DNA from 3 places in the Roseateles sp. GW821-FHT09B06 genome. Region 1 is predicted to be linked to each of the others. Evidence: predicted binding sites of a transcription regulator. Region 1 holds the regulator's gene; each other region holds the start of a gene.
What was found. The regulator sigma-54, encoded in region 1, starts transcription at its own class of promoters, with help from an activator protein. The targets are predictions, from matches to a motif close to TGGCANGNAANCTGCTTT.
Positions count from the first base shown of each region.

Region 2: the regulator sigma-54 is predicted to act here: its motif matches at 6,864-6,881, upstream of AC07OQ_RS09345 (PEP-CTERM sorting domain-containing protein).
Region 3: the regulator sigma-54 is predicted to act here: its motif matches at 7,388-7,405, upstream of AC07OQ_RS02045 (pilin).

Region 1 covers NZ_JBWKPM010000040.1:1,710-12,260, reverse strand. Annotated here, with positions in the region: gene AC07OQ_RS22810 (serine/threonine-protein kinase) at 1-1,071, opposite strand, end outside; gene argS (arginine--tRNA ligase) at 1,131-2,849, shown strand; gene AC07OQ_RS22800 (SPOR domain-containing protein) at 2,869-3,495, shown strand; gene AC07OQ_RS22795 (thiol:disulfide interchange protein DsbA/DsbL) at 3,549-4,217, shown strand; gene lptA (lipopolysaccharide transport periplasmic protein LptA) at 4,270-4,896, shown strand; gene lptB (LPS export ABC transporter ATP-binding protein) at 4,893-5,663, shown strand; gene AC07OQ_RS22780 (RNA polymerase factor sigma-54) at 5,751-7,265, shown strand; gene AC07OQ_RS22775 (THUMP domain-containing class I SAM-dependent RNA methyltransferase) at 7,313-8,572, shown strand; gene AC07OQ_RS22770 (16S rRNA (uracil(1498)-N(3))-methyltransferase) at 8,577-9,308, opposite strand; gene AC07OQ_RS22765 (GFA family protein) at 9,415-9,822, shown strand; gene AC07OQ_RS22760 (hypothetical protein) at 9,832-10,308, opposite strand; gene AC07OQ_RS22755 (long-chain-fatty-acid--CoA ligase) at 10,378-10,551, opposite strand, start outside.
Region 2 covers NZ_JBWKPM010000008.1:49,489-60,039, forward strand. Annotated here, with positions in the region: gene AC07OQ_RS09315 (SDR family oxidoreductase) at 1-586, shown strand, start outside; gene ruvC (crossover junction endodeoxyribonuclease RuvC) at 618-1,166, opposite strand; gene AC07OQ_RS09325 (phosphatidate cytidylyltransferase) at 1,300-2,280, opposite strand; gene AC07OQ_RS09330 (lysophospholipid acyltransferase family protein) at 2,277-2,906, opposite strand; gene AC07OQ_RS09335 (GMC family oxidoreductase) at 2,951-4,612, opposite strand; gene AC07OQ_RS09340 (coniferyl aldehyde dehydrogenase) at 4,624-6,033, opposite strand; gene AC07OQ_RS09345 (PEP-CTERM sorting domain-containing protein) at 6,119-6,829, opposite strand; gene purH (bifunctional phosphoribosylaminoimidazolecarboxamide formyltransferase/IMP cyclohydrolase) at 7,032-8,639, opposite strand; gene AC07OQ_RS09355 (helix-turn-helix domain-containing protein) at 8,681-8,914, opposite strand; gene dusB (tRNA dihydrouridine synthase DusB) at 8,911-9,981, opposite strand; gene AC07OQ_RS09365 (YqaA family protein) at 10,184-10,551, shown strand, end outside.
Region 3 covers NZ_JBWKPM010000002.1:39,973-50,523, reverse strand. Annotated here, with positions in the region: gene AC07OQ_RS02085 (DUF2889 domain-containing protein) at 59-652, shown strand; gene sucC (ADP-forming succinate--CoA ligase subunit beta) at 678-1,838, shown strand; gene sucD (succinate--CoA ligase subunit alpha) at 1,862-2,755, shown strand; gene AC07OQ_RS02070 (TerC family protein) at 2,961-3,695, shown strand; gene AC07OQ_RS02065 (serine/threonine-protein kinase) at 3,705-4,772, shown strand; gene AC07OQ_RS02060 (Stp1/IreP family PP2C-type Ser/Thr phosphatase) at 4,785-5,573, shown strand; gene AC07OQ_RS02055 (FHA domain-containing protein) at 5,642-6,301, shown strand; gene AC07OQ_RS02050 (MBL fold metallo-hydrolase) at 6,463-7,239, shown strand; gene AC07OQ_RS02045 (pilin) at 7,457-7,900, shown strand; gene AC07OQ_RS02040 (PglL family O-oligosaccharyltransferase) at 8,023-9,792, shown strand; gene AC07OQ_RS02035 (PglL family O-oligosaccharyltransferase) at 9,890-10,551, shown strand, end outside.

The DNA.
Region 1 (10,551 bases):
GCTGCTGCCCTCCTGGCCCTTCTTGTAGAGCGCGTAGTCGAGCGGGTAGCGCCGCCAGCGCGCGCGATGCACCACCTCCCACAGTTCCACATCGCCGAAGTCGGCGAAGAACTCCAGGTCGCGTAAAAGATTGAAACGCTCGGAGTCCTTGACCTCGTAGAGCCGCGCCAGCGGCACCAGCTGCCGCGACACCAGTTCCGAGAGCGCGCGGCCGAAAGCCTCCCAGTCGGCATAGCGCTCGCCCGGATGCTTGGCCAGCGCCTTCAGCACCACCGCGTCCAGCTCCGGCGTCACGCCGCTGCGCTGGCCCACCAACGAGGCCGGGGCCTGGTGGTAGATCTGGTGCATCAGGGCCATCTGGCTGGGCGCGTCGAAAGGCGCGCGGCCGGCCACCAGGTGGTAGAGCACCGCGCCCAGCGAATAGATGTCGGCCCGGCCGTCGACGTCGCCGCCCTCGATCTGCTCGGGCGGCATATAGGCCAGCGAGCCGACCCGGTGCACCTGGGTCTCGTCCGAGCGCAGGTTCAGCGCGCTGCCGAAGTCGCTGACCTTGACGTCGGTCACCTGGCCCTGGCTGTCCAGCACCGCCAGCAGATTGGCCGGCTTGACGTCGCGGTGGATCAGGCCCTGGCGAAACACATAGGACAGGGCCATCGCGCACTTGAAGCCCAGCTCGACGATCTGATCCAGCGGCAGCAGCCGGTCGCTGCGGCAGAAGCTCTTCAAGGTGACGCCCGGCACGTACTCCATCACCAGATAGGGGGTCTCCGGATCGGGCACCGCATCCAGGATCTGCACCACGTTCGGGTGCGAAAGCCGCCCGGTCAAGGCCGCCTCGGCGGCGAAGAAGCGGGTGCCGAACTGCCCCTCGGGGCCGCTGCGGCTGGTCTGCAACCAGGCGCGCACCCGCTTGATCGCCACCTCGACGCCCTGGAACTCGTCCAGGCCCAGGAACACATCGCTGGTGGCGCCCTCGCCCAGACGGCGCAGCACGCGGTACTTGCCGATATAGGCCGGCAGGTCGGCGCCGGCGGGCGGGATGGTGGTGGGCGAGCTGGAGTCCATGACCATGGCGGCCATCATATGCGCGCGTCGCGGGGGCGCAGTAACAGGCTCTTAGAATCCGCCTCATGATTCAAGCCAAGCAGGATTTGCTCGCCGCCCTGGGCGAGGCCATCCAAGAACTGAGCCCCGGCGCCGAGTTGGCGCCCGCTTTCGAGTCGCCCAAGCAGGCCAGCCATGGCGACTTCGCCTGCACGGCCGCCATGCAGCTGGCGCGCCCGCTGAAGAAGAACCCGCGCGAGCTGGCCCAGGCGCTGATCGAGGCGCTGCAGCGCCGCCCCGCCTTCCAGACCTGGGTCGAGGCGCTGGAGATTGCCGGCCCCGGTTTCATCAACATCCGCCTGAAGCCCGCCGCCAAGCAGGCCGTCGTCGCCGAGGTGCTGCGCGGCGGCAGCGGCTTCGGCGCGCAGGTGTCCAACGGCCAGCATGTGATGGTCGAATTCGTCTCGGCCAACCCGACCGGCCCGCTGCATCTGGGCCATGCCCGCCAGGCGGCGCTGGGCGATGCCATCTGCAGCCTGTTCGCCACCCAGGGCTGGGACGTCACCCGCGAGTTCTACTACAACGACGCCGGCGTGCAGATCGCCACCTTGGCCACCTCGACCCAGGCGCGCCTGAAGGGCCTGAAGCCCGGCGCCGCCGGCTGGCCCGAATCGGCCTACAACGGCGACTACATCCAGGACATCGCCGACGATTTCCTGGCCAGGAAGACCGTCAAGGCCGATGACCGCGAGTTCACCGCCTCCGGCGACATCGAGGACATCGACAGCATCCGCCAGTTCGCCGTCGCCTATCTGCGCCACGAGCAGGATCTGGACCTGCAGGCCTTCGGCCTCAAGTTCGACAACTACTTCCTCGAATCCAGCCTCTACGGCAGCGGCGCGGTCGAAGCCACCGTCGCCAGGCTGGAGGCCTCCGGCAAGACCTTCGAGGAAGGCGGCGCGCTGTGGCTGCGCAGCACCGACTACGGCGACGACAAGGACCGCGTGATGCGCAAGTCCGACGGCAGCTACACCTACTTCCTGCCCGACGTCGCCTATCACATCAACAAGTTCCAGCGCGGCTACACCAAGTGCGTGAACATCCAGGGCACCGACCACCACGGCACGATTGCCCGGGTGCGCGCCGGCCTGCAGGCGGCCAATGTCGGCATCCCGCAAGGCTTCCCGGACTATGTGCTGCACAAGATGGTGCTGGTGATGAAGGGCGGCCAGGAGGTCAAGCTCTCCAAGCGCGCCGGCAGCTACGTCACCGCCCGCGACCTGATCGACTGGACCAGCCGCGACGCGGTACGCTTCTTCCTGCTCAGCCGCAAGGCCGACACCGAGTTCACCTTCGACGTCGACCTGGCGCTGAAGCAGAACGACGAGAACCCGGTCTTCTACGTCCAGTATGCGCACGCGCGCATCTGCTCGATCATCCGCAACTGGGTGACGGCCGGCGGTGATGAAGCGCAGCTCGCCGGCGCCGACCTGAGCCGGCTCACCGCCCCGACCGAGGCCGCGCTGATGCTGAAGCTGGCCGACTACCCGCGCGTGCTGACCGGGGCCGCCGACGGCCTGGCGCCGCACGACCTGGCCTTCTATCTGCGCGATCTGGCCGGCGCCTTCCACAGCTACTATGCGGCCGAGCGCGTGCTGGACCAGGCGCCGGAGCTGACCCGCTCGCGCATCGCGCTGCTGGCGGCCACCCGCCAGGTGCTGCGCAATGCACTGGCCGTGCTGGGCGTCAGCGCGCCGGAGGCCATGTCGCGCGACGCGGCCGCCGCCGAAACCACCACCGATTGAGCGACTTTGAGGAGAGTGCATGTCTAAGGTCCGGGCCAGCCAGCGTGGCGGCTTCGTCCTCGGTTTGATCGTCGGCCTGCTGCTGGGCCTGGGCATCGCCCTCGGGGTGGCGCTCTACATCACCAAGGTGCCGATTCCCTTCGTCAACAAGGTGCCGCAGCGCACCGCCGAACAGGACGCCGAGGAAGCCGCGCGCAACCGCAACTGGGACCCCAACGCCAGCCTGGGCAGCCGTCCCGGCGCCAAGGCGGCCAGCGGCATGGTGGGCAGCCCCGCCCCCGTGACGCCGGCGGAGGCCCCGGCGGCCACGCCGGCGCCCGCGGCGCAGCCCATGGCGGCCAAGCCGGCCGCCTCGGCCCCAGCGACCAAGCCGGCAGCGCCGGCCACTGCCGGCGCACCGGCCGGCGACCCCTATGTCTACTTCGTCCAGGCCGGCGCCTTCACCCGCACCGAGGACGCCGAGGCCCAGCGCGCCAAGCTGGGCATGCAGGGCTTCAGCGCCAAGGTGTTCGAGCGCGAGCAGTCCGGCCGCCAGGTCTACCGGGTCCGCCTGGGGCCGCTGGACAGCCGCGACGAGGCCGAGGCGCTGCAGCGCCGGGTCGAGGCCGTGGGCATGGAAGCCAATCTCGTACGCGTGCAGCGTTGAGCGCCAACGCTTAGGATGCGCCCGGTCGAGTTCCCGTCGTCAAAGGATTTCAGATGAAGCGTCGCGATTTTTCCTCCGCTCTCGCCGGTGTGGTCGGCGGCTTGGCCCTGCCGGGCCTCGGCCTCGCCCAGGGCGGCCCGCAGGAAGGCAAGCATTACCAGCGCCTCTCCCAGCCCCTGCCCACCACACCCGGCAAGATCGAGGTGGTGGAGTTCTTCTGGTACGGCTGCCCCCATTGCTATACCTTCGAGCCGGCCATGGAGGCCTGGATCAAGCAGTTGCCGGCCGATGTCAGCTTCCGCCATGTGCATGTGGCCTTCCGTGCCAATGTGAAGCTGCACCAGCGCCTGTTCTACGCGCTGGAGGCCCTGGGCAAGGAAAAGGAGCTGCGCGCCCGCGTGTTCAGCGCCCTCCACCGTGAGAACAAGGGCCTGGACAGCGTCAAGTCCATGACCGAGTTCCTGACCCCGCTGGGCGTGGACGCCACGAAATTCACCGAGGCCTACAACTCCTTCGGCGTGCAGACCAAGTGCCAGCAGGCCGAGAAGCTCAGCGAGGCCTACCGGATCGACGGCGTGCCGGCCCTGGGCATCGGCGGCCGCTTCTGGACCTCGCCCTCGATGGCCACCGGCGGTGTGGCGATGAACGAGATCCAGTCGGGTTTGCGGGCGTTGGAGACCAGCAACTTCCTGATCGAACGCCTGCGCAGCGGCAAGGCTTGACGCGCCTTCGCCCGAATCCGGGGCTAGAATGGTCTGCAAGAACTGTGCCGCAATGACCATCAAGCCCCTCCCCTTTCGCTTGACCCTGACCGCCCTGGCCCTGCTGGCTGCGGGCTGGGCCCCCTGGTCCCTGGCGGCCAAGGCCGACCGGGACAAACCCGTCATCGTCGACTACGACCGCGGCGGGCTGGACCTGGTCAAGCAACGCACCGAGCTGGGCGGCAACGTGGTGCTCAGCAAGGGCAGCATGGTGATGCGCGCCGAGCACATGGACGTGCGCGAGACCAGCGATGGCTACTACCAGGCCTACGCCAGCGGCACCGCGGCCAAGCAGGTGACCTTCCGCCAGGCGCGCGACGTGTCCGGCGAGTTCATCGAGGGCTCGGCCGACCAGGTCGAGTACGACACCCGTTCCGACACCATGCGCTTCATCGGCAATGCCGTGATGCGCCGCGTGCGCGGCACCTCGGTGGCCGACGAGGTGACCGGCGCGGTGATCAATTACGACAACCGCTCCGAGGTCTTCAGCATCGAGGGCGGCCAGAGCTCGCCGCATCCGGCGGGCCGCGGGCGCGTGGTGCTGATGCCGCGGGCGGCTTCGGCCCCCGAGCCGGCCGCCTCGGCGCCGGGCCTGACCTTGCAGCCCAGCATCACCCTGCTGCCGCGCAAGCCCTCATGAGCGCCGCCGCCCCGCAGACGGCTCCCGTCAGCCGCCTGGAGGCCGAGGGCCTGCAGAAGAGCTATGGCGTGCGCAAGGTGGTCAAGAACGTCCACCTCGACGTGCACAGCGGCGAGGTGGTGGGCCTGCTGGGGCCCAACGGCGCCGGCAAGACCACCAGCTTCTACATGATCGTCGGCCTGGTGCGGGCGGACGCCGGCGAGATCCGCATCGACGGCCAGTCGGTGCAGCGCCTGCCGATCCACCAGCGCTCGCGCCTGGGCCTGTCCTACCTGCCCCAGGAGGCCTCGATCTTCCGCAAGCTGACGGTGGAGGAGAACATCCGCGCCGTGCTGGAGTTGCAGCGCGACGCGCAGGGCCGCGCCTGGGACAAGGCGCAGATCAGGCAGGCGCTGGACAGCCTGCTGGGCGAGCTCTCGATCGAGAAGCTGCGCGACAGCCCGGCGCCGGCGCTGTCCGGTGGCGAGCGCCGGCGCGTCGAGATCGCGCGCGCGCTGGCCACCCAGCCGCGCTTCATCCTGCTGGACGAGCCCTTCGCCGGCGTCGACCCGATCGCGGTGCTGGAGATCCAGCGCATCATCCGCTTCCTGAAGAGCCGCGGCATCGGCGTGCTGATCACCGATCACAACGTCCGCGAGACCCTGGGCATCTGCGACCGCGCCTACATCATCAGCGAGGGCGCCGTGCTGGCCGAGGGCACGCCGCACGAGATCGTCGAGAACGCCGACGTGCGCAAGGTCTATCTGGGCGAACATTTCAGGATGTAGCCGATGAAGCCCCCACGCTCACTCCGTTCACTGCCCCCCGCGGGGGCGCAGGCCGGCCTCGGGACGGCCCTGCGCCCGGCCTAGCCGATGAAACCCTCCCTGCAGGTTCGCCTCAGCCAGCACCTGGCCCTGACCCCTCAGCTGCAGCAGTCGATCCGGCTGCTGCAGCTCTCGACCCTGGAGCTGAACCAGGAGGTCGAGCAGATGCTGGCGCAGAACCCGCTGCTGGAGACCGACGAGGAGTTCGCCGACGCTCCGCCGCCCGAGATGCCGGAGCCACGCCAGAGCAGCAGCGCCGAAGACGGCGCCGGCAGCAGCAGCACGCCCGACGCCGACGCGCCGCAGGACGAGATACGTGCCGAGGACTTCGGCACCACCGAGCGCGAGGACTGGGAGAACGGCACCGAGCGCGACGATTTCGACGGCATCCGCGAACTGCCCGGCAATGCCTCCGGCAGCGGTGGCGACGAGGACGGCGAGCGCCCGGAGCAGGAATCCCCGGGGCTGAGCCTGCAGGAGCATCTGAATCTGCAGCTGGCCGGCATGATGCTGAGCCCCGAAGACCGGGCGGCGCTGCGGGTGTTGATCGAGTCGCTCAACGAGGATGGCTATCTGGAAGACAGCCTCGAGGAACTGGCCGAAGCCCTGACGGGCCCCGAGGCCGATCCCGAGACGCGCGAGGAACTGCTGGACCGGCTGCGCTGCGCGCTGAAATGGCTGCAGAGCCTGGAGCCGGCCGGCGTGGGCGCACGCGACCTGCCCGAATGCCTGCTGCTGCAGCTGCGCGCCCGGCCGCGCAGCGAGGCCCAGGCGGTGGCCATCCTGATCTGCAAGCAGCACCTGGAACTGCTGGCCAAGCGCGACCTGAAACGCCTGATGAGCCTGACCGGCGCCGACGAGACCCTGCTGCGCGAGGCCCAGGCCCTGATCACCGGCCTGGAGCCCAAACCCGGCCGCCCTTTCGCGCATGGCCAGGCCCAGGTGGTGGTGCCGGACGTGATCGTGCAGAAGGTGGGGCGCGAGTTCCGCGTCATGCTCAATCCCGAGGTGGCCCCGAAGCTGCGCATCAACGAGCTCTACGCCCAGGCCCTGCGCGCCACGCGCGGCGGCGTCAGCAACACGCCGCTGGGCGGCCAGCTGCAGGAGGCGCGCTGGTTCATCAAGAACATCCAGCAGCGTTTCGACACCATCCTGCGCGTCTCGCAGGCCATCGTCGAGCGCCAGAAGGGCTTCTTCACGCATGGCGAGCTGGCGATGAAGCCGCTGGTGCTGCGCGAGATCGCCGACGAGCTGGGCCTGCACGAATCCACCATCTCGCGCGTGACCAATGCCAAGTACATGGCGACGCGCTTCGGCACCTTCGAGCTGAAGTATTTCTTCGGCTCCGGCCTGTCGACCGAGGCCGGCGGCAACGCCTCCAGCACCGCGGTGCGCGCGCTGATCAAGCAGTTCGTCGCCGCCGAGGACGCGGCCAAACCGCTGTCGGACAGCGCGCTGTCGAACATGCTGGAGGAGCAGGGCATCCAGGTGGCACGCCGCACCGTGGCCAAGTACCGCGAGGCGCTCAAGATCGCGCCGGCAAACTTGCGCAAAACCATGTAGCCCGGCCGACCTGGGACAATACGGGCCTGAACCCTCGCGCCCCAGCCATGTCCCAGAACGAAACCCTGCACCTGTTCCTGTCCTGCCCCAGCGGCGTCGAGCCCTGGCTGGAGGAGGAGGTGCGGGCCATCCTGCCCAAGACCCATGTCGAGGCGCTGCGCGGTGGCGTTGCGGTCAAGAGCGATGCCGACGGGGTGATGAAGCTCAATCTGGAGAGCCGCCTGGCCCAGCGCGTGCTGATCGAGCTGATCGACGGTCCCTACCGCCACGAGGACGACATCTACGCGCTGGCGCGCAAGATCGACTGGACGCGCTGGATCACCCCCGCCAACACGATACGCGTCGACGTCACCGCGCAGCGTTCGCCGCTGCAAAGCCTCAACTTCACGACCTTGCGCGTCAAGGACGCGATCTGCGATGTGCTGCGCGACGCCACCGGCGAACGCCCCAGCGTCGACACCCGCTATCCGGACCTGCCGGTGGTCATGCATGTGGGCCCCGAGTACGCGACGATCTATGTCGACAGCTCGGGCGAGCCCCTGTTCAAGCGCGGCTGGCGCGAGGACAAGGGCGACGCGCCGCTGAAGGAGACCCTGGCGGCCGCGATGCTGGCGGCGGCCGGCTGGAAGGGCACGCCCGAGAGCGGCGGCGCGCTGCACGATCCCTGCTGCGGCTCCGGCACCATCGCGGTGGAGGCCGCGCAGATCGCCTGCGGCATGGCCGCCGGCATGCAGCGCCGCTTCGCCTTCGAGCGCCAGCTGCCCTTCCAGCCGCTGCGCGCACGCTGGCAGCAGATCAAGGCCGCGGCCAAGGCGCGCGAGCATGCGCCGGCCGTGCCGATCTACTGCAGCGACGTGGCCTTCCGCATGGTCGACTTCGCGCGCCGCAATGCCGAGCGCGCCGGCGTGGCCCAGTACATCCAGTTCAACGGCGGCGACGCGCTCGAGCGGCCGGCGCCGCAACTGGCCGATGGCATGCCCGGCACCGTGATGATGAACCCGCCCTATGGCGAGCGCATCGAGGTGCGCGGCAAGGCCGCGGCCTATCGCGACGCCTCCGGCTCCGAGCAACGCGACGCCGACGACGACTTCTTCCCCCGCCTGGCCGCGCATTGGAAGCGCGCCTACACGCAGAATCCGGCCGGCTGGACCGCCTGGCTGCTGTGCCCGGACATGAAGCTGCCCAGCAAGATGCGGCTCAAGGAATCGCGCCGCATCCCGATGTGGAACGGGCCGATCGAGTGCCGCATGTTCCGCTTCGACCTGGTGGCCGGCTCGGCCCGCAAGGACAAGCCGAGCACCGACTAGGTGCCTAGCGAACCGCCGACAGCGCCAGCCACCCGAGCACCGCCAGCGGCGCCGTGTCGGCGCGCAGGATGCGCGGCCCCAGGTTCATGGCCAGGAACCCGCAGGCGCGTGCGGCCTCTTCCTCGGCCGGACCGAGCCCGCCCTCGGGACCGCTGAGCACCAGGGTCTCGTCGGCCGCCGTCTGCGCACCCAGGGGCTGGGCCGCGCTCGGGCTCAGCAGCCAGCGGCGCTGCCGGGGCGCATCGAGCGGGGCCAGGTCCTGCAGCCAGGCCGCCAGCGTGCGCACCGGCGCGATCCGCGGCACGACGGCGCGCCCGCTCTGCTCGCAGGCCGCGATGGCCACGCCCTGCCAGTGCGCGACCTTCTTGTCGGCCCGCTCGGCATTCAGGCGCAGCACCGAGCGCTCGCTCATCAGCGGCTGGATGCGGGCCACCCCCAGCTCGGTGGCCTTCTCGACCAGGCCGTCCATGCGGTCGTTCGCCGGCATCGCGAGGGCCAGCGTGACCGCCTGCGCCAGCTCGCGCCGCACCGGCTGGCGCGACTGCAGCCGCACGCGCACCTCGCTGCGCCCCATGGCCAGCACCTCGGCCTGCCAGTCGTCGCCCGTGCCGTCGAACAGCAGCACCGGGCTGCCGGGCTGCAGGCGCAGCACCTGGACATGACGGGCCGCGGCGGGCGGCAGGCTGAACTCGCCGGCCTGGGCGAGCGGCTGATCGACATAGAAACGCGGGGGCATGGTCGTGATGATTCAACTTCTCAGGGCCGCAATGCTGACACAAGCTGGCAGCAGCAGGGCCTAAGAATCACGCCTCCCCGCACAAGACCCACAGGAAGGACAGCGCATGAACATGAAGACCTATCGCGGCAGCTGCCATTGCGGCCAGGTACGCTTCGAGGCCGATCTCGATCTGAGCCGGGCCAGCGGCCGCTGCAACTGCTCGATCTGCAGCAAGACCCGCACCTGGAACCAGCTGGGCCGGCCCGAACAGCTGCGCGTGCTGGCCGGCGAGGAGCAGCTGAACGACTACCAGTTCGGCTCCTGCAGCGGCCACCACCTGTTCTGCCGGCATTGCGGCGTGCGGCCGTTCGTGCGCGGCCATCTCGACATCCTGGGCGGCGACTACATCAGCATCAATCTGGCCTGCCTGGACGACGTGGCGCCGGCGACGCTGGCCGCCATTCCGATCGGCTATGCCGACGGGCTCAACGACAACTGGCACCAGGCGCCGGCGCTCACCAGCTATCTGTGAGCCCGGCCCTCAGGTCCGCAGCCCGAGCGCCTGGCGCAGCAGCCGGGCCGCATCGTCGCCCTTGCCCTGCTGCACCCGCTCGACCAGCGACAGCGCCAGCCTCTGCAGCTCGGCCAGGTCGCGGCATTGCTCGATCTCCAGCACGAACTTGTAGCCCTTCATCAGGCCCAGCTGCTTGGAGGCCTGGCCGCTGAGCAGGGCATAGAGCTGCTGGTAGTCGAGCGGGGGCAGTTCCGCGGCGGCGGCGGGCGCCGCCACGCCCACGTTCAGGTCGACATCGGCGCCGCGCGAAGCGATCAGCCCCTGCTGCAGCAGGAAGGCCAGGTCGGGCTCGGTCACGCCCTGCACCAGGCTCAACCATTGCCGCGCCGGCTTGGTCGCGTCCAGCACCAGCAGCAGATTGCGGGCGCTGCGCGACAGCGGCAGCGCGCGCGCCTTGATCTCGGCGCGGCCCGCGTCGGTCTTGCTATAGCTCTGATCCAGCATGCATTTGTCTCCTCCGCATGGCTTGACGCAAGCCTAGTCCTTCAGCGGCCGGGACGCGCGCCGGGAGTCTCAGTTTTTGTCGCGTAGTTCACGCCGCAGTATCTTGCCGACCGGGGTCTTGGGCAGGTCGGCGCGGAACTCGATGATCCTGGGACGCTTGTAGCCGGTCAGATTGGTCTCGCAGAAGGCGCGCACATCGGCCTCGGTCAGCGCCGGGTTCCTCTTGACGATCACCACCTTGAC
Region 2 (10,551 bases), on a different contig from region 1:
CGTGACGAACTCGCCCTCCTTCGAGGACGAGGCCGTGATGCAGTTCTTCAAGGCCTCGACCCAGAACCTGCTGGCCGCCGAACTCGCCGCCGGCGTGCGCCACCATGTGGCGCTGTCGGTGGTGGGCTCCGAGCGGGTGCCCGACAGCGGCTACTTCCGCGCCAAGGTGGCCCAGGAGGCGCTGATCAAGGCCTCCAGCGTGCCCTACACCATCGTGCGCGCCACCCAGTTCTTCGAGTTCCTGGGCGCCATCGCCCATGTCGGCACCGAGGGCCAGACCGTGCGCGTCTCCTCGGCCCAGCTGCAGCCGATGGCCGCCGCCGATGTGGCGGCCGCGCTGGCCCGGGTTGCCGCCGAGGCGCCGCTGAACGGCACTTGCGAGATTGCCGGCCCCCAGGTCTTCCGGCTCGACGAGCTGATGCGCCGCACGCTGCGGGCCAGCGGCGATGCCCGCGAGGTCGTGACCGACGACGCGGCGCTGTATTTCGGCACCCGTCTGACCGACGCCTCGCTGATGCCCGGCGCCGGGGTGCGGCTCGGCACGGTCACGCTGGACGGCTGGCTGGCGCAGAACGCCGGCGCGTGAGCGGCCCCATGCGCCGGCCGCGCCGGCGCCGTCAGTAGGTGCGTCCGCCGCGGAACTGCGCGTGCTGGCGCCGCTGCAGGGTGGTGCTCTTGCTCATCGCCTCGAAGGACACGCGGGCATGGGCATGCATGATGGCCAGGCCCAGCGCATCGGCCGCGTCCTTGCCCGGCTCGCCGGGCAGGTTCAGCAGGCGCTGCACCATCAGCTGGATCTGTTCCTTCTTCGCATGGCCATGGCCCACCACGGCCTTCTTCATCTGCAGCGCGGTGTACTCGGACACCGCCAGGTCGCAGGACACCAGGGCCGTCAGCGCCGCGCCGCGCGCCTGGCCCAGCAGCAGGGTGGACTGCGGGTTGACGTTGACGAACACGATCTCCACCGCCGCGCATTGCGGCTGGTAGCGCGCCGTCACCTCGCGCACGCCGTCGAAGATGATCTTGAGCCGCGCTGGCAGGTCGCCCGTGGCCGCCGCGGCGGTCTTGATCGTGCCGCTGGCCACATAGGCGAGGCGCGGGCCGTCGGCGTCGATGACGCCAAAGCCCGTCGTCTGCAAGCCGGGATCGATGCCGAGGATGCGCATCAGTCCTCCATGCCGCGTCGCGGTGGCCGCGTCGCGGGACACAGGTCGAGCCCCGCGACGCCCGAGGATCCGGCTCTGCCGGTCCGGTGGGCGTGCCCCCTTGAGGGGGCGCGCGAAGCGCGTAGGGGGTGGGTCATAGATTCGCCTTGAAGTACCAGCGCACCGAGTGGAAGAACACCGGCGCCGCGAAGCACAGCACCGCGATGCGGTCCAGCAGGCCGACGGCCCCGGTGATGGAGCTGCGGTTGCCCCAGTAGATCACACCGGCGTCGCGCTTGAGCGCCTTCATCACCAGACCGCCCATGGTCCCGGCGGCCGCGGCGATCACGGCCATCACCAGGGCCTGGCCGGCCTTGAAGGGCGTGATCCAGTAGAGCAGGGCGCCCGACAGCGCGGCCGCCAGCAGGCCCAGCCACCAGGCGCGCAGCGAGAAGCTGCGGCTGATGCGGCGCGCCACCGGCCGGCGGCGCAGCGAGCGGCTGGCCACCTCCTGCACGATCTGCGCAACGCCCACCACCATCACCATGAAGAACAGCAGGAAGGCGCCGCGGCCCTCGTAGCCCTTGAAATCCAGCAGCAGCAGGGCCGGCGCATGCGACAGGCCGTAGATGCAGACCATGATGCCCCACTGGATCTTGGCATTGCGCTCCAGGAAACGCTGCGGATCGTCGGCCAAGGCGCTGGCCACGGGAATGGCGACGAAGCCGTAGACCGGGATCAGCACGCTGAACAGGTCGAAATGCCGCGTGCCCACCAGCACATACTGCAGCGGCAGGATCGCGAAGAAGGCCAGGATCAGGCTGCGGTGGTCGGCGCGGCGCGTGTGCATCAGGGTGATGAACTCGCGCAGCGCCAGGAAGGACAGCACGCCGAACAGCAGGGTCGCGCCCACCGGCCCCGAGACCCAGGCGGCCCAGAACAGGCAGGAGCCGCCCCAGATGGCCTTCAGGTCGCGCCTGAACTGGCGCCAGTTGTCTTCGGCACGCTCGCTGCGCTCGCCGCTCTTCAGCGAATAGAGCAAGCCGCCCAGCGTGATCAGCACCAGCAGCCCGAACAGGATCAGGAACAGCAGCGCGATCTGGTCGCTGGCGCTCATCATGCGCAGCGCCCTCATGCCTGGCCTCCGACGGGCCGCTGGGCCATCACCGCCGCGCGGGCCCGCTCCAGGAAGGCGCGCTTGTCCTCGTCCGGCCGGCGCTGCAGCGCTTCGCCGAAGGTGACGGTGCACAGGATGGGCACCGGCACGACCTCGCCCTTGGGCATCACGCGCTGCACATTGTCGATCCAGGTCGGGATCAGCTGCACCTGCGGAAACTGCGCGGCCAGATGAAAGAGCCCGGCCTTGAAGGCCTGCGGGTCACCCTTGCTGGAGCGCGTGCCCTCGGGAAAGATCACGACCGAGTCGCCGCCCGCCAGCGCCTCGACCAGCGGTTCCAGCGGATCCTCGTCGGGGCTGCTGCGGGTGCGCGAGACATAGATGGCATTGAACACCGCGCCGGTCAGCCAGGCCTTCAGCCGGCTGCCGGTCCAGTAGTCGCGCGCCGCGATCGGGCGCGTGCGCGCGCGCAGCTCGGCCGGCAGCGCGGCCCAGATCAGCACCCAATCGAAGTGGCTCTGGTGGTTGGCGAAGTAGATGCGCTGCTCGGCGGTGGGCGGGCAGCCTTTCCAATGGCCCTGCGCGCCCGTGATCAGGCGCGCCAGCCAGGCCAGGAACAGGCCGGTGAATTCGGCAAGAGACATGGGGCGCGATTATCCCCGGAGCCGGCGGGGCGGTATCCGGACCTTCAGACCGGCAGGGCCAGGTCTTGAGCGGCTGCTCCGGTGGCGGCGGGCCGGGGCGCGGCGCGGCCGCGGATCAGGTCTGCCGCCTTCTCGCCGATCGCGATGGCCGGGGCATTGGTGTTGCCGCTGACCACCTGGGGCATGACTGACGCATCGACCACGCGCAGGCTCTCGATGCCGTGCACGCGCAGTTGCGCATCGACGACGGCGAGCGGGTCGCGCCCCCCGGGGCCCATCTTGCAGCTGCCCACCGGGTGGTAGACGGTATCGACGCGCTGGCGCAGCAGGGCCTCGATCTCGGCATCGCCATCGCCCACCTGGGCCTCGCGGCTCCAGATCTCGTGCGTCCAGTAGGCTTTCAGGCTGGGGGCGCGCATCAGGTCGCGGGTCAGCCGGTAGCCTTCGATCAGTTGCCGCACATCGTCCGGGTGCTGCAGAAAGGCGGGGTCGATCAGGGGCGTGGCCAGCGGGTCGGCGGCGGCGAGGCGCACGCTGCCGCGGCTTTGCGGGCGCAGCAGGCAGACGTGGCAGGACAGGCCGTGGCCCAGGCCCAGCTCGCGTGCGTGGTTCTTCACCAGCGCGACGACGAAGTGCAGCTGCACATTGGGCGCCGGCAGGCCGGGCCGCGTGCTGAGGAAGCCGCCGCATTCGGCGAAGTTGCTGGTGATCATGCCGCGGCGTTCGCGCCGGTAGCGGTCGATCTCCTTCAGCAGGCGCGCGCCGCCCTTCAGCGAGATGCCCACCGTGTCCAGGCTGTCGGAGACATAGCCGAACACGAAGTCCGGGTGATCATGCAGATTGCGGCCCACGCCGGGCAGGTGGTGGGCGACCGCAAGCCCCAGGGCCTGCAGCGCCGCGCCGTCGCCGATGCCCGAGAGCATCAGCAGCTGCGGCGACTGCAGCGCGCCGGCGCTGAGGATCACCTCGCGGCGGGCGCGCAACGTGCGTCGGATGCCGCCTTGCAGGACCTCCACGCCGACGGCGCGGCGGTTTTCGATCAGGATGCGCAGCACCCGCGTGTCGGTCTGCAGGTCGAGGTTGGCGCGCTGGCCGAGGTGCGGATGCAGATAGCCGCGCGCGGCGCTCCAGCGCTCGCCTTCGAACTGGGTGACCTGGTAGACGCCCAGTCCCTCCATCCGCGCCGCATTGAAATCCTCGACGACCGGGTAGCCCTGCGCGCGGGCCGCCTCCAGCCAGGCTTCATGCAGCGGGCTGTCGGTGCGCAGATCGCCGACGCGCAGCGGACCATCCTGGCCATGCCAGGGCGCGCCGAAGCGCACGTTGTTCTCGGCGCGGATGAAGTAGGGCAGCAACTCGTCGAAGCCCCAGCCGGGGTTGCCGGCGGCGGCCCAGGCGTCGTAGTCGCTGCGGTGGCCGCGGATGTAGACCATCGCATTGATCGCGGAAGAGCCGCCCAGCACCCTGCCGCGCGGCTGGTAGCCGCGCCGGCCGTTCAGCCCGGCCTGCGGCACGGTCTCGAAGGCCCAGTTGTTCAGCTTGCTGGGAACCTGCAGCACGCCGGCGAAGGGCGTCTTGACCACCCAGTTGTCGCCGCGGCCGCCGGCCTCCAGCAGGGTGACGCGGCAGTCCGCGTCCTCGCTGAGCCGGCCGGCCAGCACGGCGCCGGACGAGCCGCCGCCGATGATGATGTAGTCGGTTTCCATCGCAGCCGGCCTCAGGTGATTTTTTTCAAGAGGCCGAGCAGGCGCTCGAAGGTCTTGCCGTAGGGCGGATGGAACAGCCTGGTGCCCGCGAAGCGCGGCTGATGGAACACCGGCTTCAGGTGGCTGAAGGTGCGAAAGCCCCAGACGCCGTGGTATGCGCCATGGCCGCTGGCGCCGACGCCGCCGAAGGGCTGGTCCTCCTGGCCCAGGTGCCAGATGCAGTCGTTGACGGTCACGCCGCCGGCATGGGTCTGGCTCAGCAGCAGGTCGCGCGCGGCAGCGTCGCGGCCGAACCAGTACAGGGCCAGCGGGCGTTCATGGCGATTGATCAGGGCGATCGCGTCGCGCGGCTGCTCGTAGGCCAGGATGGGCAGCAGCGGGCCGAAGATCTCCTCGCGCATCACGGCCATGCCCTCGTTCACGTCGAGCAGCAGGGTGGGTACCAGGCGGCGGTCGCCGGGATGTTCGTCGTGGCTGCGCAGCAGGGTGGCGCCCTGCGCCCGCGCCTCGTCCAGCAGGCCCTGCAGCCGCGCATGGTGGCGGGGCGTGGCGATGGCGGTGTAGTCCGGGTTGCCGGCGATCCGCGGGTACAGGCGCCGCATCGCTGCCAGCACCGCATCGGCCAGCGGCCGCACCAGCTCGCGCGGCGCCAGCACATAGTCGGGCGCCACGCAGGTCTGGCCGGCGTTGAGCAGCTTGCCGAAGGCCAGGCGCTCTGCCGTCAGCGCCAGGTCGGCGCTGCGGTCGACCACGGCCGGCGACTTGCCGCCCAGCTCCAGGGTCACCGGGGTCAGGTGTTGCGCCGCGGCCTGGGCCACCAGCCGGCCCACCGCGGTGGAGCCGGTGAAGAACAGATGGTCGAAGGGCAGGGCGCTGAAGGCGCGGCCCAGCTCGGCGTCGCCGGTCAGCACCGCCATCTCGTCGGGCGCGAAATGCTCGGCGACGATCCGGGCCATCAGGGCCGAGGTGGCGGGAGTCAGCTCGGAGGGCTTGATCATCACCCGGTTGCCGGCCGCCAGAGCCGCCACGGCCGGGCTCAGCGCCAGGTTGTAGGGATAGTTCCAGGGCGAGACGATCCCCACCACGCCCAGCGGCTGGGGCATCAGCCGATTGCGGCCGGGCAGGAAATGCAGGGCGGTCGGGGCGCGCTTGATGGCCATCCAGCGGCGCAGGTGCCGGATCGCGTGGCGCGCGCCGGACTCGACGGTGAAGATGTCGGCCAGCAGGCTCTCGTGGCGCGAGCGATGGCCGAAGTCCTGCGCCATCGCGGCGGCCAGCGCCTCGGCATGCCGGCGCGTCATGTCCAGCACGCGCTGCAGGCGCTCGCGCCGCAGCGCCAGACTGGGCATCGGGTCGGCCAGGAAGGCGCTGCGCTGCGACTCCAGGCAGAGTCGCAGGCGCTCGTTCGGGCTGTGGTCCAAGCAGTCTCCTCGGTCTTGTGGAACCGAGGCTATCTGCTGGGCGCCGGAACGCCAAGGGGAGTGGCCCTTGGCTAGAGGGGGGGCTCTACTCTGCGAGGCTACCCTGCGGCCCGACTCGGCGGCGCCGCCGCGTGGCGGCGAGGCCCAGCAGTGCCACGCCCACCAGGCCCAGGCTGGTGGGCTCCGGCACGCTGTTGCCGCCGTCATCCAAGGTCAGGGTCAGCGACCAGCCCGCGAGGCGGCCGATATCAGCCGCCGCGTCGTCCCGCACGAACAGCGACCAGCTCCCATTGGACAGGCCGCCGTCGAAGGCCGACAGCGACGAACCATAGGGGCCGGCCGGGGCGGGGGCAGGGAAGGTTTCGCTGGCGCCGATATCGGTCGGCTTGTAGCTGCCCGCCGTCAGCTGAGCGCTATCGGGCAGCGAGCCCGCCGCCTCGTCGTCAAACGTCAGGTTCAGGCCGCCGACGTCATTGCTGCCGCCGGCATCGCTCATCAGCAGCACCGTCTGTCCGCCAGGGCCGACCAGCAGGATGTCGAGATCGTCGGGGAACGAATGGCTCAGGCCGAGCAGGCCGACATTGACATCGAGAATCGTGAGGGACTGGCCCACATTGATCGTGCTGGGATAGGGAGTGGCGGGACCCGAATCGGGGATCGAAATGACGCCGCTGCTGCTGAATGTGAACGTGACCGGGCTCGCCTGAGCCAGCCCGCCGCACAGGGCCAGAGCGCCGAGGGCCGCGGCCCTGATCAGTTGTTGGACCCTCATTGTTTTGCTTTCTTTCATCATCATCTTTCCTCCGCGGCATGCGCACGCAGGGGCGGCAAAAGCAAAAACCGGGCCTTGTGAGGCAAGTCCTTGATTTCAGGGGCATGGGCCGGCCCGGAGCGGGCGGCCGAGGCCTCAAGGTGTAAAGCGGGCCGACAGGGTCAGGTCTTGCGGAAGCCGGCGCCGAATCCGCAGGGGCTCGGCGCGGGGCTTCCGCCGTGCCGGATCAATGCCGGAAATGCCGCACGCCGGTGAGCACCATCGCGATGCCGCGCTCGTTGGCGGCGGCGATCACCTCCTCGTCGCGCATCGAGCCACCGGGCTGAATCACGCAGGAAGCGCCGGCGTCGGCCAGCACGTCCAGGCCGTCGCGGAACGGGAAGAAGGCGTCGCTGGCGACGGCCGAGCCCGTCAGGCTCAGACCGGCGTTCTCGGCCTTGATCGAGGCGATGCGGGCCGAATCGATGCGGCTCATCTGGCCGGCGCCGACGCCCAGGGTCATGCCGTCGCCGCAGAACACGATGGCATTGCTCTTGACGTACTGCGCGACGGTCCAGGCGAACATCAGGTCGTCGAGCTGCTGCGGCGTGGGCTGCAGCGTGGTGACGACCTTCAGGTCGGCCGGCTTCAGGAAATGGTTGTCGGCGCTCTGGATCAGGATGCCGGAGCCGACGCGCTTGCTGTCCTGCGCGTTGCGGCCTTGCTCCCAGGGCGTCTTGCCGCCGGCGGCCGGCAGGGCGATTTCCAGCAGGCGCACATTGACCTTCGGCGCGAAGATGGCCTTGGCCTCCTCGGTGAAGCCGGGCGCCATCAGCACCTCGACGAACTGCTTGACCACCAGCTCGGCCGCGGCCTTGTCCACCACGCGGTTGAAGGCAATGATGCCGCCGAAGGCGCTGGTGGGGTCGGTCTTGAAGGCCTTGGCATAGGCCTCGGCGGCGCTGGCCGCCACGGCCACGCCGCAGGGGTTGGCATGCTTGACGATCACGCAGGCCGCGGGACCATGGGTCCCTCCGGTCCCGTCGAAGCTCTTCACGCATTCCCAGGCCGCGTCGGCATCGGCGATGTTGTTGTAGCTCAGTTCCTTGCCCTGCAGCTGCTTGCCCGTCACCAGCGCGCCGGGGGCGGGGTAGAGGTCGCGGTAGAGCGCGGCGCTCTGGTGGCTGTTCTCGCCATAGCGCAGGTCCTGCACCTTGATGAAGCTGCTGTTCATCTGGGCCGGGAAGGCGCTCACCGTGCCGTCCTCGGCCAGGGCGCTCAGGTAGTTGCTGATCGCGGCGTCGTACTGGGCGATGCGGTTGAAGGCGGCGACCGAGCAGGCGAAGCGGGTCTTGTCGCTGGTCTTGCCGGCACTCTTCAACTCGGCCAGCACGCCCGCGTACTGCGCGGCGTCGGTCAGCACCGTGACGTCCTTCCAGTTCTTCGCCGCGCTGCGCACCATGGCCGGGCCGCCGATGTCGATGTTCTCGATCGCGTCCTCCAGCGTGCAGCCGGGCTTGGCAACCGTGGCTTCGAACGGGTAGAGGTTGACCGCCAGGATGTCGATGGTGGCGATGCCATGCTCTTGAAGAGCGGCCACATGCTCGGGCAGGTCGCGGCGCGCCAGCAGGCCGCCGTGGATCTTCGGGTGCAGGGTCTTGACGCGGCCGTCCAGCATCTCGGGGAAGCCGGTGTGCTGGGCCACCTCGGTGACCGGCAGGCCGGCATCGGCCAGCAGCTTGGCGGTGCCGCCGGTCGACAGCAGCTTGATGCCCAGGCCGTGCAGTTGCTGGGCGAATTCGAGGATGCCGGTCTTGTCGGACACGGAGATCAGGGCGGTGAGTACTTGGCTCATGGCGAGGGTCTCGGGAGTTCTCGGGAGTTTCGGGAGTTCGTTCACAGCAGCTTGTGGTCGGTGAGCTTGCGCCGCAGGGTGTTGCGGTTGATGCCCAGCCAGTCGGCGGCCTTGCTCTGGTTGCCGCCGGTGCGCTGCATCACCATCTCCAGCAGCGGTTTCTCGACCAGCTTGATCAGCATCTCGTGCATCGAGTGGGGCTCTTCGCCGTCCAGGTCGTGGAAATAGGCTTCGAGGTTCTCGCGAACCACGGTATCGATGGGCTTGGGCGTCATGCCATTAACCTTGTTGTTGTGCTTGTTGTGTCGTCTTCTTGATCTTCGTCATTGGCCGCCGGCAGCGCCAGATAGGGCAGACGCTCATGCGCGTCGCCCAGCGCGCCGAAGAAGCCGCGCAGGGCCTCGACCTGGGCCTCGCAGCTCTCCAGCAGATTCATGCGCTGGCGGAAGGCCTCGCCGCCGGGCAGGGCGCGCACGGCCCAGCCGATGTGCTTGCGCGCGCTGCGCATGCCGGTCAGCGCGCCGTAGAGGCGGTAATGGTCGTCCAGATGTTCGATCAGCCAGTCGCGCGCCTCGCCCACCTGTGGCGCCGGCAGCTCCTCGCCGGTGGCCAGGAAATGCGCGATCTCGCGGAAGATCCAGGGCCGGCCCTGGGCCGCGCGACCGACCATGATCGCGTCGGCGCCGGTATGGGTCAGCACCTCGCGGGCCTTGTGCGGCGAATCGATGTCGCCGTTGGCCACCACGGGAATGCGCAGCGCGGCCTTCACGGCCCGGATCGTGTCGTACTCGGCCAGGCCCTTGTAGCCCTGCTCGCGGGTGCGGCCATGCACGGTGACCATCGCGACGCCGGCGGCCTCGGCCCGGCGCGCCAGCGCCACCGCGTTCCTCTCGGCCGCGCACCAGCCGGTGCGCATCTTCAGGGTGACCGGCACGCCCTGCGGCGCCGCCGCGGCCACCACGGCCTCGATGATCTCCAGCGCCAGCGGCTCGTCCTGCATCAGGGCCGAGCCGGCCCATTTGTTGCAGACCTTCTTGGCCGGGCAGCCCATATTGATGTCGATGATCTGGGCGCCGCGTGCGATGTTGTAGGCGGTGGCCTCGGCCATCATCGCCGCGTCGGTGCCGGCGATCTGCACCGCGATCGGCGCGGTCTCGCCCTCGTGGTTGGCGCGGCGCGAGGTCTTCAGGCTGTGCCACAGATCCTTGCGCGAGGTCACCATCTCGGAGACCGCATAGCCGGCGCCCAGGCGCTTGCACAGCTGACGGAACGGCCGGTCGGTGACGCCGGCCATCGGCGCCACGAACAAGCGGTTCGGCAGCTCATGGGGGCCGATATGCATGGGAGGGGGAGGGAAGTCTGCTCAAAAAAGAGGCAAGAGTATACCTCCTGGGCGTCTCCGGGGGCCGGGCCTGCGCCACGGCGACCGCGGATTCCGGCGCATCCAGAGCCGGCTGTTCTTGTCGTCCGGGGGGGGCATCGGGCCAGGCGTCCGGGAGCGCGATCGCATCGGGTCGACCTCCGCCCTGGGGATAATGCCGACGATGGAAGCCTGGCTGCAAGACCTGATCGCCGCGCTGCTGGAATACCTGGCGCTGCCACAGCTGGGTCTGCCGGCGGTCTTCGTCGTGGCCCTGGTGTCGGCCACGCTGTTGCCGATGGGCTCGGAGCCCGCGGTGTTCGGGCTGGTGAAGCTCAACCCCGAGCTGTTCTGGCCGGCGGTGCTGGTCGCCACCTTGGGCAACACGCTGGGCGGCGGCATCAGCTGGTGGATGGGCTACGGCGCCGAACGGCTTTACGAGCGCGCGGCCCACCATCCGCCGCGCGAGCGCCGCGTGCTGCAATGGCTGCAGCGCTTCGGTGCCAGGGCTTGCCTGCTGAGCTGGCTGCCCCTGGTGGGCGACCCCCTGTG
Region 3 (10,551 bases), on a different contig from region 1:
CCCGCCACCCCAGTCCCGAGGTTTGGCGGGCTTGCCTGCGCGTTGTCTGTACCGCTTCATGTCCTTGCTCACCCCGTCCTCCGAGCGCCGTCTGCTGCACCGTCGAGCCATCGACGTGCAGGTGTTTGCGCGTGAAGACGGGCTGTTCGACGTGGAGGCGACCTTGCAGGACGTCAAGACCCGCGACATCCCGTTGGCCGCCGGTCTGCGCCGCGCCGGCGAGCCGCTGCACGACATGCTGCTGCGTCTGGTGGTCGACAGGCAGCTGAACGTGCTGGCCTCGGGCTCCGAGACGCGCGGCATGCCCTATCCGGGCGTCTGCGGCGAGCATGGCGATGCCTACGCGCGCCTGACCGGGTTGAACCTGTTGAAGGGCTTCCGCCTGGGTGTCAAGGAGCGCCTGGCCGGCATCAAGGGCTGCACCCATCTGACCGAACTCAGCCAGGTGCTGCCCACCGCCGTGATCCAGGCCTTTGCCGGCATCGTGATCGACACCCGCGAGGGCGACGCGAGCTCGGGCCAGGCACCGTTCCAGATCGACAAGTGCCATGCGCTGAGGAGCGACGGCGCGGTCGTGCAAGCCCATTACCCCCGCTGGTATCGCCAGGCTCCGGCCGCGGCGCAGACCGCGACCTCTCCCACCTCTTCCTGACTTTTCCCTCTAAGCGAGACCCCCTATGAAGATTCACGAGTACCAGGGCAAGGAAATCCTGCGCCAGTTCGGCGTGCCGGTGCCGCGCGGCATTCCCGCGTTCACGGTGCAAGAAGCGGTGGAAGCCGCGCAGAAGCTGGGCGGCCCGGTCTGGGTGGTCAAGGCGCAGATTCACGCCGGCGGCCGCGGCAAGGGCGGTGGCGTCAAGCTGGGCAAGAGCCTGGACGAGGTGAAGAGCCTGTCCGAGCAGATCCTGGGCATGCAACTGGTCACGCACCAGACCGGCCCGGAAGGCCAGAAGGTCCGCCGCCTCTACATCGAAGAAGGCGCCGACATCAAGAACGAGCTGTATGTCTCGCTGGTCACCGACCGCGGCACGCAGAAGGTCGCCTTCATCGCGTCCAGCGAAGGCGGCATGGACATCGAGGAAGTGGCCCATTCCACGCCCGAGAAGATCATCACCGAGATGATCGACCCGCTGGTGGGCCTGACCACCGAGCAGAGCAAGAAGATCGCCGCGGCCATCGGCCTCACCGGCGCGTCGGTGGACCAGGCCGTCGACCTGTTCGCCAAGCTCTACAAGTGCTACATGGACACCGATGCGTCGCTGGTTGAAATCAACCCGCTGAACTGCGATTCCAAGGGCAATCTGATCGCCCTGGATGCCAAGTTCAACTTCGACGCCAATGCGCTGTTCCGCCACCCCGAGATCGTCGCCTACCGCGATCTGGACGAGGAAGACGCGGCCGAAGTCGAGGCCTCCAAGTTCGATCTGGCCTACATCTCGCTGGACGGCAATATCGGCTGCCTGGTGAACGGCGCCGGTCTGGCGATGGCCACGATGGACACCATCAAGCTGTTCGGCGGCGAGCCGGCCAACTTCCTGGACGTCGGCGGCGGCGCCACGGCCGAGAAGGTCACCGAAGCCTTCAAGATCATGCTGAAGAACCCGGAAGTGAAGGGCATTCTGGTCAACATCTTCGGCGGCATCATGAAGTGCGACACCATCGCCGAAGGCGTGATCACCGCCTGCAAGGCCGTGAACCTGAGCGTGCCGCTGGTCGTGCGCATGAAGGGCACCAACGAAGATCTGGGCAAGAAGATGCTGGCCGAGTCCGGCCTGCCCATCATCGCCGCCGATTCGATGGCCGAAGCCGCGACCAAGATCGTCGCTGCCGTCAAGTAAGCCCCGCAAGGAAAGCATCAATCATGTCGATCTACATCAACAAAGACACCAAGGTCATCACCCAAGGCATCACGGGCAAGACCGGTCAGTTCCACACCCTGGGCTGCCAGGCCTACGCGAACGGCAAGAACGCCTTCGTGGCCGGCGTGAACCCGAAGAAGGCCGGCGAGAAGTTCTCGGACATCCCCATCTACGCGACCGTCAAGGAAGCGGCCGGCCAGACCGGCGCCACCGTCTCGGTGATCTATGTGCCGCCGGCTGGCGCCGCCGCCGCGATCTGGGAGGCCGTCGAGGCCGACCTGGACCTGGCGATCTGCATCACCGAAGGCATTCCCGTCAAGGACATGCTGGAGGTGCGCAACCGTATGAAGGCCAAGGAGGCTCTAGGGGGCAAGCGCACCCTGCTGCTGGGCCCCAACTGCCCCGGCCTGATCACGCCCGACGAGATCAAGATCGGCATCATGCCCGGCCACATCCACCGCAAGGGCCGCATCGGCGTGGTCTCGCGCTCCGGCACGCTGACCTATGAAGCCGTGGCGCAGCTGACCGAGATCGGCCTGGGCCAGAGCTCGGCCGTCGGCATCGGCGGCGACCCGATCAACGGTCTGAAGCACATCGACGTGATGCAGGCCTTCAACGACGATCCGGACACCGACGCCGTGATCATGATCGGCGAGATCGGCGGCCCGGACGAGGCGGAAGCCGCCCGTTGGTGCAAGCTGAACATGAAGAAGCCGGTGGTCGGTTTCATCGCCGGCGTCACCGCCCCTCCCGGAAAGCGCATGGGCCACGCCGGCGCGCTGATCTCGGGCGGCGCCGACACGGCCGATGCCAAGCTCGCCATCATGGAAGAGTGCGGCTTCACCGTGACGCGCAACCCCTCGGAAATGGGCAAGCTGCTCAAGGGCCTGCTGTAAACCGAGCCCGGCGAGCGGCCCGGCCGGATGCGTAAATCCACGCATCGGCGCCGGGCCTGCCGCAGCGCACAATCCGGCCGCAGCCTTTTGCGGCCGGGCATCAAGGGGCATCGGCCCCTTTTTGTTTTGGCGTCTGCAATCGCTGGAGGCCCGGCTATAGTCCGTCCGTCGCGGGCCGCGGAAACCAACTCAACGCAAAGTTCCCATGGACATGCTCACCAGTCCCGAGTTCTGGCTTGCCGTCGGCCAGATCATCATGATCGACATCCTGCTGGGCGGCGACAACGCGGTCGTGATCGCGCTGGCCTGCCGCAAGCTGCCCGATGTCCAGCGCACCAAGGGCATCCTGTGGGGCACGGCCGGCGCCATCGTGCTGCGCGTCGTGCTGATCTTCTTCGCGCTGACGCTCCTGAAGCTGCCCTTCCTGAAGCTGGTGGGCGGCCTGCTGCTGCTGTGGATCGGCATGAAGCTGCTGCTGCCCGAGCATGACGACGAGCATGCCAATATCCAGGCCAGCGACAAGCTCTGGGCCGCCGTGAAGACCGTGATCGTCGCGGACTTCGTGATGAGCCTGGACAACGTGATCGCGATCGCCGGTGCCGCCGAAGGCGCGGGCGGCGACCATCAGATGCCGCTGGTGATCTTCGGCCTGCTGGTCTCGATCCCCATCATCGTCTGGGGCAGCCAGATGGTGATCAAGCTGATGGACCGCTTCCCGATGGTGATCACGCTGGGCGCGATGCTGCTGGGCTGGATCGCCGGCACCATGATGGTGGGCGACCCGGCGCTGTCCAGCTGGGTGCCGAGCCAGGCCGGCGACAAGCCCGGTTCGACCGAGGTGCTGCCGGCGCTGTATTACGGCTGCGGCGTGGTCGGCGCCCTGCTGGTGCTGGCAGCCGGCAAGTTGATGGCGGCACGCAAGGGCGGCGCGGCCGCCTGATCCGGAACCATGGCTGGGGTCGGCTTCTGGCGGCGCCTGCTGGGTCGCGGCGGCGACGCCGGCAATGCCAGCATCGCCGGGGATACGCAGCCGAGCACCCAGCCCCAGTCCTTGCTCCAGGATGCCCGAGGGGAAGGCCTGGAGCGCTATGAACTCGGCGCCGAACTCGGCCGCGGCGCGATGGCCGTGGTCCACCTCGCCATCGAGAAGGCCAGCGGCCGCCGGGTGGCGATCAAGCGCCTGGCGCTGCAGCGCGAGTTTGCGGCCGAGGACCTGATCGACGTGCGCCGGCGCTTCATGCGCGAGGCGCGCGCGGCCGGACATCTGGAGCATCCCGACATCCTGCGCGTGCTGGATGCCGGCCAGGCCGGCGCAGATGCCTGGATCGCGATGGAATACGCGCCGGGCCAGGATTTGAGCCATTTCACCCGCACCGGTGCCCTGCTGCCGGTACGCGAGGCGCTGTCCCTGGGGGCCCGCCTGGCGCGGGCGTTGGCCTATGCCCATGCCCAGGGGGTGGTGCACCGCGACATCAAGCCCAGCAACGTGATGCTGGAGCGCGCCGGCGCCGGCGGTGCCGATTCGCTGAAGATCATGGACTTCGGCATCGCCCGCATCGCCGACGGCAGCCGCACGCGGACCGGCCTGGTGCTGGGCACGCCGTCCTTCATGTCGCCCGAGCAACTGGCCGGCCAGCAGGTCGACGGACGCAGCGATCTGTATTCGCTGGGCGTGATGCTCTACCAGTTGCTGACGGGCCATCTGCCGCACCAGTCCGAGTCGATGGCGACCCTGATGTACCAGATCGCCAACCAGGCGCCGCCCGACGTGCGCCATTACCGCCCGGCGCTGCCCGAGGCGCTGGCCCTGGTGCTGGCCCTGGCGCTGGAGAAGCGCCCAGAGCTGCGCTATGCCGATGGCGGGCAGATGGCCCAGGATCTGGATGCCGTGCTGGCCCTGCTGCCAAGGCAAGACCTGGCCCTACCCGGTCAGGATTTCACGACCGCCGACCCGTTCGCGCGCACCGAGCGCCTGGATCCGGTGGAACCGGGGCAAAATCCCCCGGATCCTCTCTAATTCCAGTTCGCCATGACCGTGGAGATCTTCAGCGCTACCGATGTCGGCCGCGCCCGCGACAACAACGAGGACTCGGTGGCGCTGGACGAGACGGTGGGCCTGGCCGTGCTGGCCGACGGCATGGGCGGTTACAACGCCGGCGAGGTCGCCAGCCAGATGCTGACCAGCTTCGTCAAAGCGGAGCTGGGCCGCTGGCTCAAGGAGGCGGGCAGCCAGGCCGCACCGGCCGACGTGCGGCGGGCGATGGACATCTGCGTGGACAACGCCAATCGCGCGATCTTCAATGCGGCCAACACCAATCCGCGCTATGCGGGCATGGGCACGACCCTGGTGCTGGCGGTGTTCCGTGAGGATGTGCTGCTGTTGGGTCATGTCGGAGATTCGCGTGCCTATCGCCTGCGCAACGGCCAACTGAGCCAGATCACGCGCGATCATTCCCTGCTGCAGGAGCAGCTCGATGCCGGCCTGCTGACCCCGGAGGAGGCCGCCTTTTCCAGCAACCGCAACCTCGTCACCCGCGCCGTGGGGGTGGAGGATGCCGTGATGCTGGAACTGCATCAGCACGAGATCCAGCCGGGTGACCTGATCCTCCTGTGCTCGGACGGACTGTCCGACATGTTGGACGACAATGCACTCGCGCAGTTGCTGATAAACCACCCTTCGCTGTCCGAAGCGGCGCAAGCCCTGGTTGCCGCCGCCAATGACATGGGCGGCAAGGATAATATTGCGCTTGTGCTGGCTCGTGCGGAGGGTCGCGCCAAACCTGTCAGCCGGACCTGGTGGCCGTTCGGTCGGCGCTGACGGGAGCGCCGATATCTGCGCAAGGACCCGGCCGGTACACCAACGAGACAATAGGACTGAGGTCAAGCATGGGCAAACTGGTGGTTTCGCTCGACGGGGTGGTGATCAAGGAGGTACAGCTCACCAAGGACAAGACCACGCTCGGTCGTCGGCCCTACAACGACATCGTGATCGACAACCTGGCGGTGAGCGGTGAGCATGCCGTGCTGCAGATGGTGGGAGCCGACGTCTTCATCGAAGACCTGAACTCCACCAACGGCACCTATATCAACGGCAAGGCGATCAAGAAGCAGCTGCTGGCCGGCAACGACATCGTCGAGGTGGGCAAGTACAAGATCAAGTACCTGCTGTCCGATGGCGTGGACTACGAGAAGACCATGATCCTGAAGCCGGGGGCCACGCCCAGCGGTTTCGGCCTGCCTTCGTCCTTCGGTGCCCTGAGTGCGCCGGCCAGTGCCGCGACGCCTGCCACGATCAAGGTGTTGACGGGAGCTGCGGCGGGCCGCGAGGTCAGCCTGACCAAGGTGGTCACCACGGTGGGCAAGCCCGGCGTGCAGGTGGCCTCCATCACCAAGCGCCCCAGTGGCTATGTGTTCGCCCACGTCGAGGGGGGCGCACGGCCCAGCGTCAATGGCGTGCCGCTGACCGGCGAGTCGATCGCGCTCAAGAGCGGCGATGTGATCGAGCTGGCCGGCACGCAAATGCAGTTTGTCCAGCCCGGCCTTTGAGTCGTCCGGCCGCGTGCAGCATGTCACGCGGCCGCAAGCTTCTCCTGCAAACGGCTGAAAAACGCGCCAAAACGCGCATTAGGTAGCTTGCACCCCCTGGCAAGGCGCGTAAATTGGAGTCCGTGCTCCACGAGCCCAGGCTCGACTACAACGCGCTGCGCATGAAAATAAAAGTCCTGGGCTGCTCCGGCGCCATTGCCGCCGGCTGCAAGACCACCGCCTTCCTGCTGGACGACGATGTGCTGATCGACGCCGGCACCGGCGTGGGCGATCTGAGTCTGGACGCGCTCGCGCGCATCGACCACATCCTGCTCAGCCATTCCCATCTGGACCATGTGCTGGCGATCCCCCTGCTGGCCGATGCCGTGCTGCGCCAGCGCGCCCAGGACGGGCGGCCGCCGATCGAGGTGCATGGCCTGGCACCCACCCTGGATGCGTTGCGCCTGCACCTGTTCAATGGCGTCATCTGGCCCGACTTCACCCGCCTGCCCAGTGCCGAGCATCCGGTGTTGACGCTGCGGCCCTTCGAGATCGGCCAGCGCCTGCGGCTGGGCGAGCGCGAGATCGAGGTGTTGAGCGCCGAGCACACGGTTCCCGCCTGCGGTTTCGCGGTCGACGGCGGCGCGGCGGGCCATTGGGTCTATACCGGCGATACCGGACCCAACCCGGCGCTGTGGCGGCGCCTGGCCGAGATCAAGGTGGCGCATCTGGTGATCGAAACCGCCTTCAGCGACGAAGAGCGCCAACTGGCGCGCGTCAGCCGCCATCTCTGCCCCACCGCGCTCGGCAGCGAGCTGAGCCAACTGGGCGGAGCGGTCGACGTGCACATCACCCACATCAAGCCGGGCGAGGATGGTGCCGTGATGACCCAGATCGCCGGCCTGGCCAGCGCGCACCGCATTGCTGCGCTGCGGGCGGGGCAGGTGCTGAGCTTCTGAACTCGAAGCCCGATCGACTGACAAAAATGGTCGGCTCGCAGGCCCGCGAACAAAATGCGCCGCGAAGGCTGACCAAAAATGTCACCCGGGTTGTCCTGGAGGCGCCGTGTTCGTGATGTTTGTCACGCGCCAAGGCGCTGGGGCAGGCTGGCACGGCCCCTGCATATAGAGGAAGCGTTCCTCCCCTACCTCTCACTTTTTACCCGCAGGAGTCCTCATGAGCATCAAGCGCAACGTCCAAAAAGGTTTCACCCTGATCGAACTGATGATCGTCGTGGCGATCATCGGCATCCTGGCTGCGGTGGCCCTGCCGGCCTACCAGGACTACACCCTGAAGAGTAAGGTCTCTGAAGCCGCGAGCGTCTCGTCGACGGCCCGCACTGCATTGGCTCTTGCCTTCAATGAAGGTGTGCTGAACAACGCCACGAATGCGACGCTGGGGCTCGCCGCCGCAGCCAGCATTACGAGCAAGTACGTGGCATCGGTGACGGCCGCAGGCACCAGCGATACCGCTGGAACCGTGACGGTCACGATGCAAGGCACGGGTAATGCAGCCGTTGACGCCAAGACCGTCATTTACACGGCGACCTGCGTGACCGGGGCCCAATGCACTTGGGCAATCACTGGCACGGTCGACACCAAGTACATGCCGAAGACCTAAGCGCTGGTTGGCGCGAACCATGCCCAGAGTGGACATGGTGTTCGATACAAAGGCGACCCTCGGGGTCGTCTTTTGCATGGAAAGCGGCACTTGACACGGTTTGCCGGATGAATGGAGCCCCAATGCTGACCTCTTCGTTTGCTGGCCGCCCATTCCCGTGGTCCTCAAGCTGGCGTCAAGGCATTCCCTGGCTGCTGGCCGTGTTGGCCTGCGCCCTGCCGCCCATGATCGGCTATGTCTTGCCACCGCTGTCAAGTGCAGCGAATCAGGTGAGTGCCATGGTGGGCTGGGCGGCGGTCGCAATCTGTGCGTCCTTGGCGGTCGGTATTCGCCCCGTGTTGTTGCGGCCGGCCCTGCCGCTCCTGGTGACCTGCCTATTGCTGTTCGTCGGCATCCTCGGCTCTGTCCTATGGGCCGGCTTGCCCGGTTCTTTGGCACTCATCTCGGCCGGTTCTCTGCTTGCCACCCTGGTGCTCTTTGCTGTCGGCATGGCCAGCCGTGCCGCCGGGCATGCGGAGACCTTGTTCGCGCAGATATCGCTGGGCTGGCTTGTGCTGGGGGTGGCGCTGGCCGTGGTGTGTTTCATCCAGGTCTTTGCGCCGGCCTGGGCCGATGGGGATTGGATCGCACGCACGGGGCTCCTGGGCCGCGCGGTCGGCAATATGCGCCAACCCAACCATGTGGCTGTCTTGTTGTGTTGGTCCTGCGTGGCGACGCTCTGGCTTGCCGAATCGGCGCGGCTGCGGCGCTGGGTGGCAGGCCTGCTGATGACGGTTTTCATCTGGGCGATGGTCCTCACGGCTTCGCGCACCGGCTACGTGAGCCTCGTTATCTTGGCCGTCTGGGGCCTCGTCGATCGCGGACTTTCGCCGTTCGCGCGCCGAGTCCTGATGGCGGCTCCCTTGCTGATGCTGGGTTGCTGGTTTCTGACCGATGTCTGGGCGCACTGGAGTGGCCAGATCTTCGGCGGTGAAGTTCGGCTCGCCGAGGGGGCCAGTTCGCCCTCTCGGTGGTACATATGGGTGGACACGCTGGAGCTGATCCGGCGCAGTCCGCTGACCGGGCTGGGTTGGGGTGAGTTCAATTTTGGCTGGGCGCTGACCGACTTTCCGCGGCGCCGCTCGTCGTCTCTCGATCACGCGCACAACCTGCCGTTGCATTTGTTGGTCGAACTGGGCCTGCCGCTCGGCTTGAGCGTGTTGGCAGCATTGTGCTGGTCATTGTGTGCGGCCATTCGATCGGTCTTGGGCGAGAAGGGCCCCGAAGGGGTGGCCTTGCGCTGTGCCCTGGTCATGCTGACCATCGTTGGTTGGCACAGCATGTTGGAGTACCCTTTTTGGTATTTCTACTTTCTGCTTCCCACGGCTCTGTTGCTGGGCATGTGCAGTGGCAACGCGGGGGGCGGCACGAAGATGCGGCCGCTCGCGTGCTCGAAGAACGTCGCCGTGCCGGCGCGCACCTTGACTTACGCCAGCGCCTGGGTGCTGGCCACCGGAGTAGCGGTATGGGCAGACTATATGCGGGTCGTATTGCCCTATGTGGCGCCCATGAAGACGCTCATCGAGCGGGGTCAGACGTCGTGGCTTTTCAGTACCTGGGCCGATCAACTCTACCTCGCTAGCTACCCTGGAACACCCGAGGCCTTGCCGGCGGCCCAACGGGCGGCACATCTGCTCATCGATGCTCGCACGCTAAAGGTTTGGGCAGAGACGCTGAATGCGGCAGGGGATGTGGAGCGGGCAAGGTACCTCGTACAGCGTCTTCGCGATTTTCATGAGCCTTATCTGAACGGGTGGCTTGCAGAGTGCGACAAGCCGGACGCGGGGTCGGGGACGAAGCCGTTCCAATGTATCCCGGCCACCCAGGCCTTTACATATCGCGATTTCCGGTAACTGGGAGGCATGGCACATGAAGGCGTGCTGATCCCTACTGGCCGCACGCTACAAGGGCTGCTTGAAGTCAATCCCCGGCATGTGATGATTCGCCCCCATGCTGACCGCTACCGAAAAACCGAGCCCGCCACCGCTGCCGATTGTGCTGCTGGCCTGCGCCCTGCCGCCGCTGCTGGCCTACAACCTCACGCCTTCGGCCACCTTGTTCAACCAGCTGGCCGCTCTGGTTGGCTGGGGGCTGGTGCCGATCATCGTGGCGGCTTCTCGGCCACGCCTGCAGGGGGGGGGGGCAGTCTGGGCGCTGGCGCTGCTGCTGGCTGCGCCCTGGGTGTCTCGGCTGTGGGCCGAGCTTCCACTGTCGCTGGCTCTATGCTCCAGCGGCCCGATAGTCGCGGCGCTGCTGCTGCTCCTGCCGAGCGCCCAGGGTATGGATGAGGCGGCGCGGCGGCGGTGGTTCGAAGCCCTCTGCTGGGGCCTGCTGCTGGCCGGGCTGCTGAGCCTGGCGGTGGGCCTGGTGCAGGTGTTCGCGCCCGCCTGGGCGGATGGTCAGATCATCGCCCGCTCCGGCATCCCCGGCCGCGCGGTCGGCAATCTGCGTCAGCCCAACCATCTGGCCAGCCTCCTGATGTGGTCCTGCGTGGCGGCCGTCTGGCTGGATGCGGCGGGCCGCCGGCGCCGGGCCTGGCTGCTGCCGGTGCTGCTGTTCGGCCTGATCTTCGGCGTGGTGCTCAGTGCCTCGCGCACCGGCATGTTGGGTGT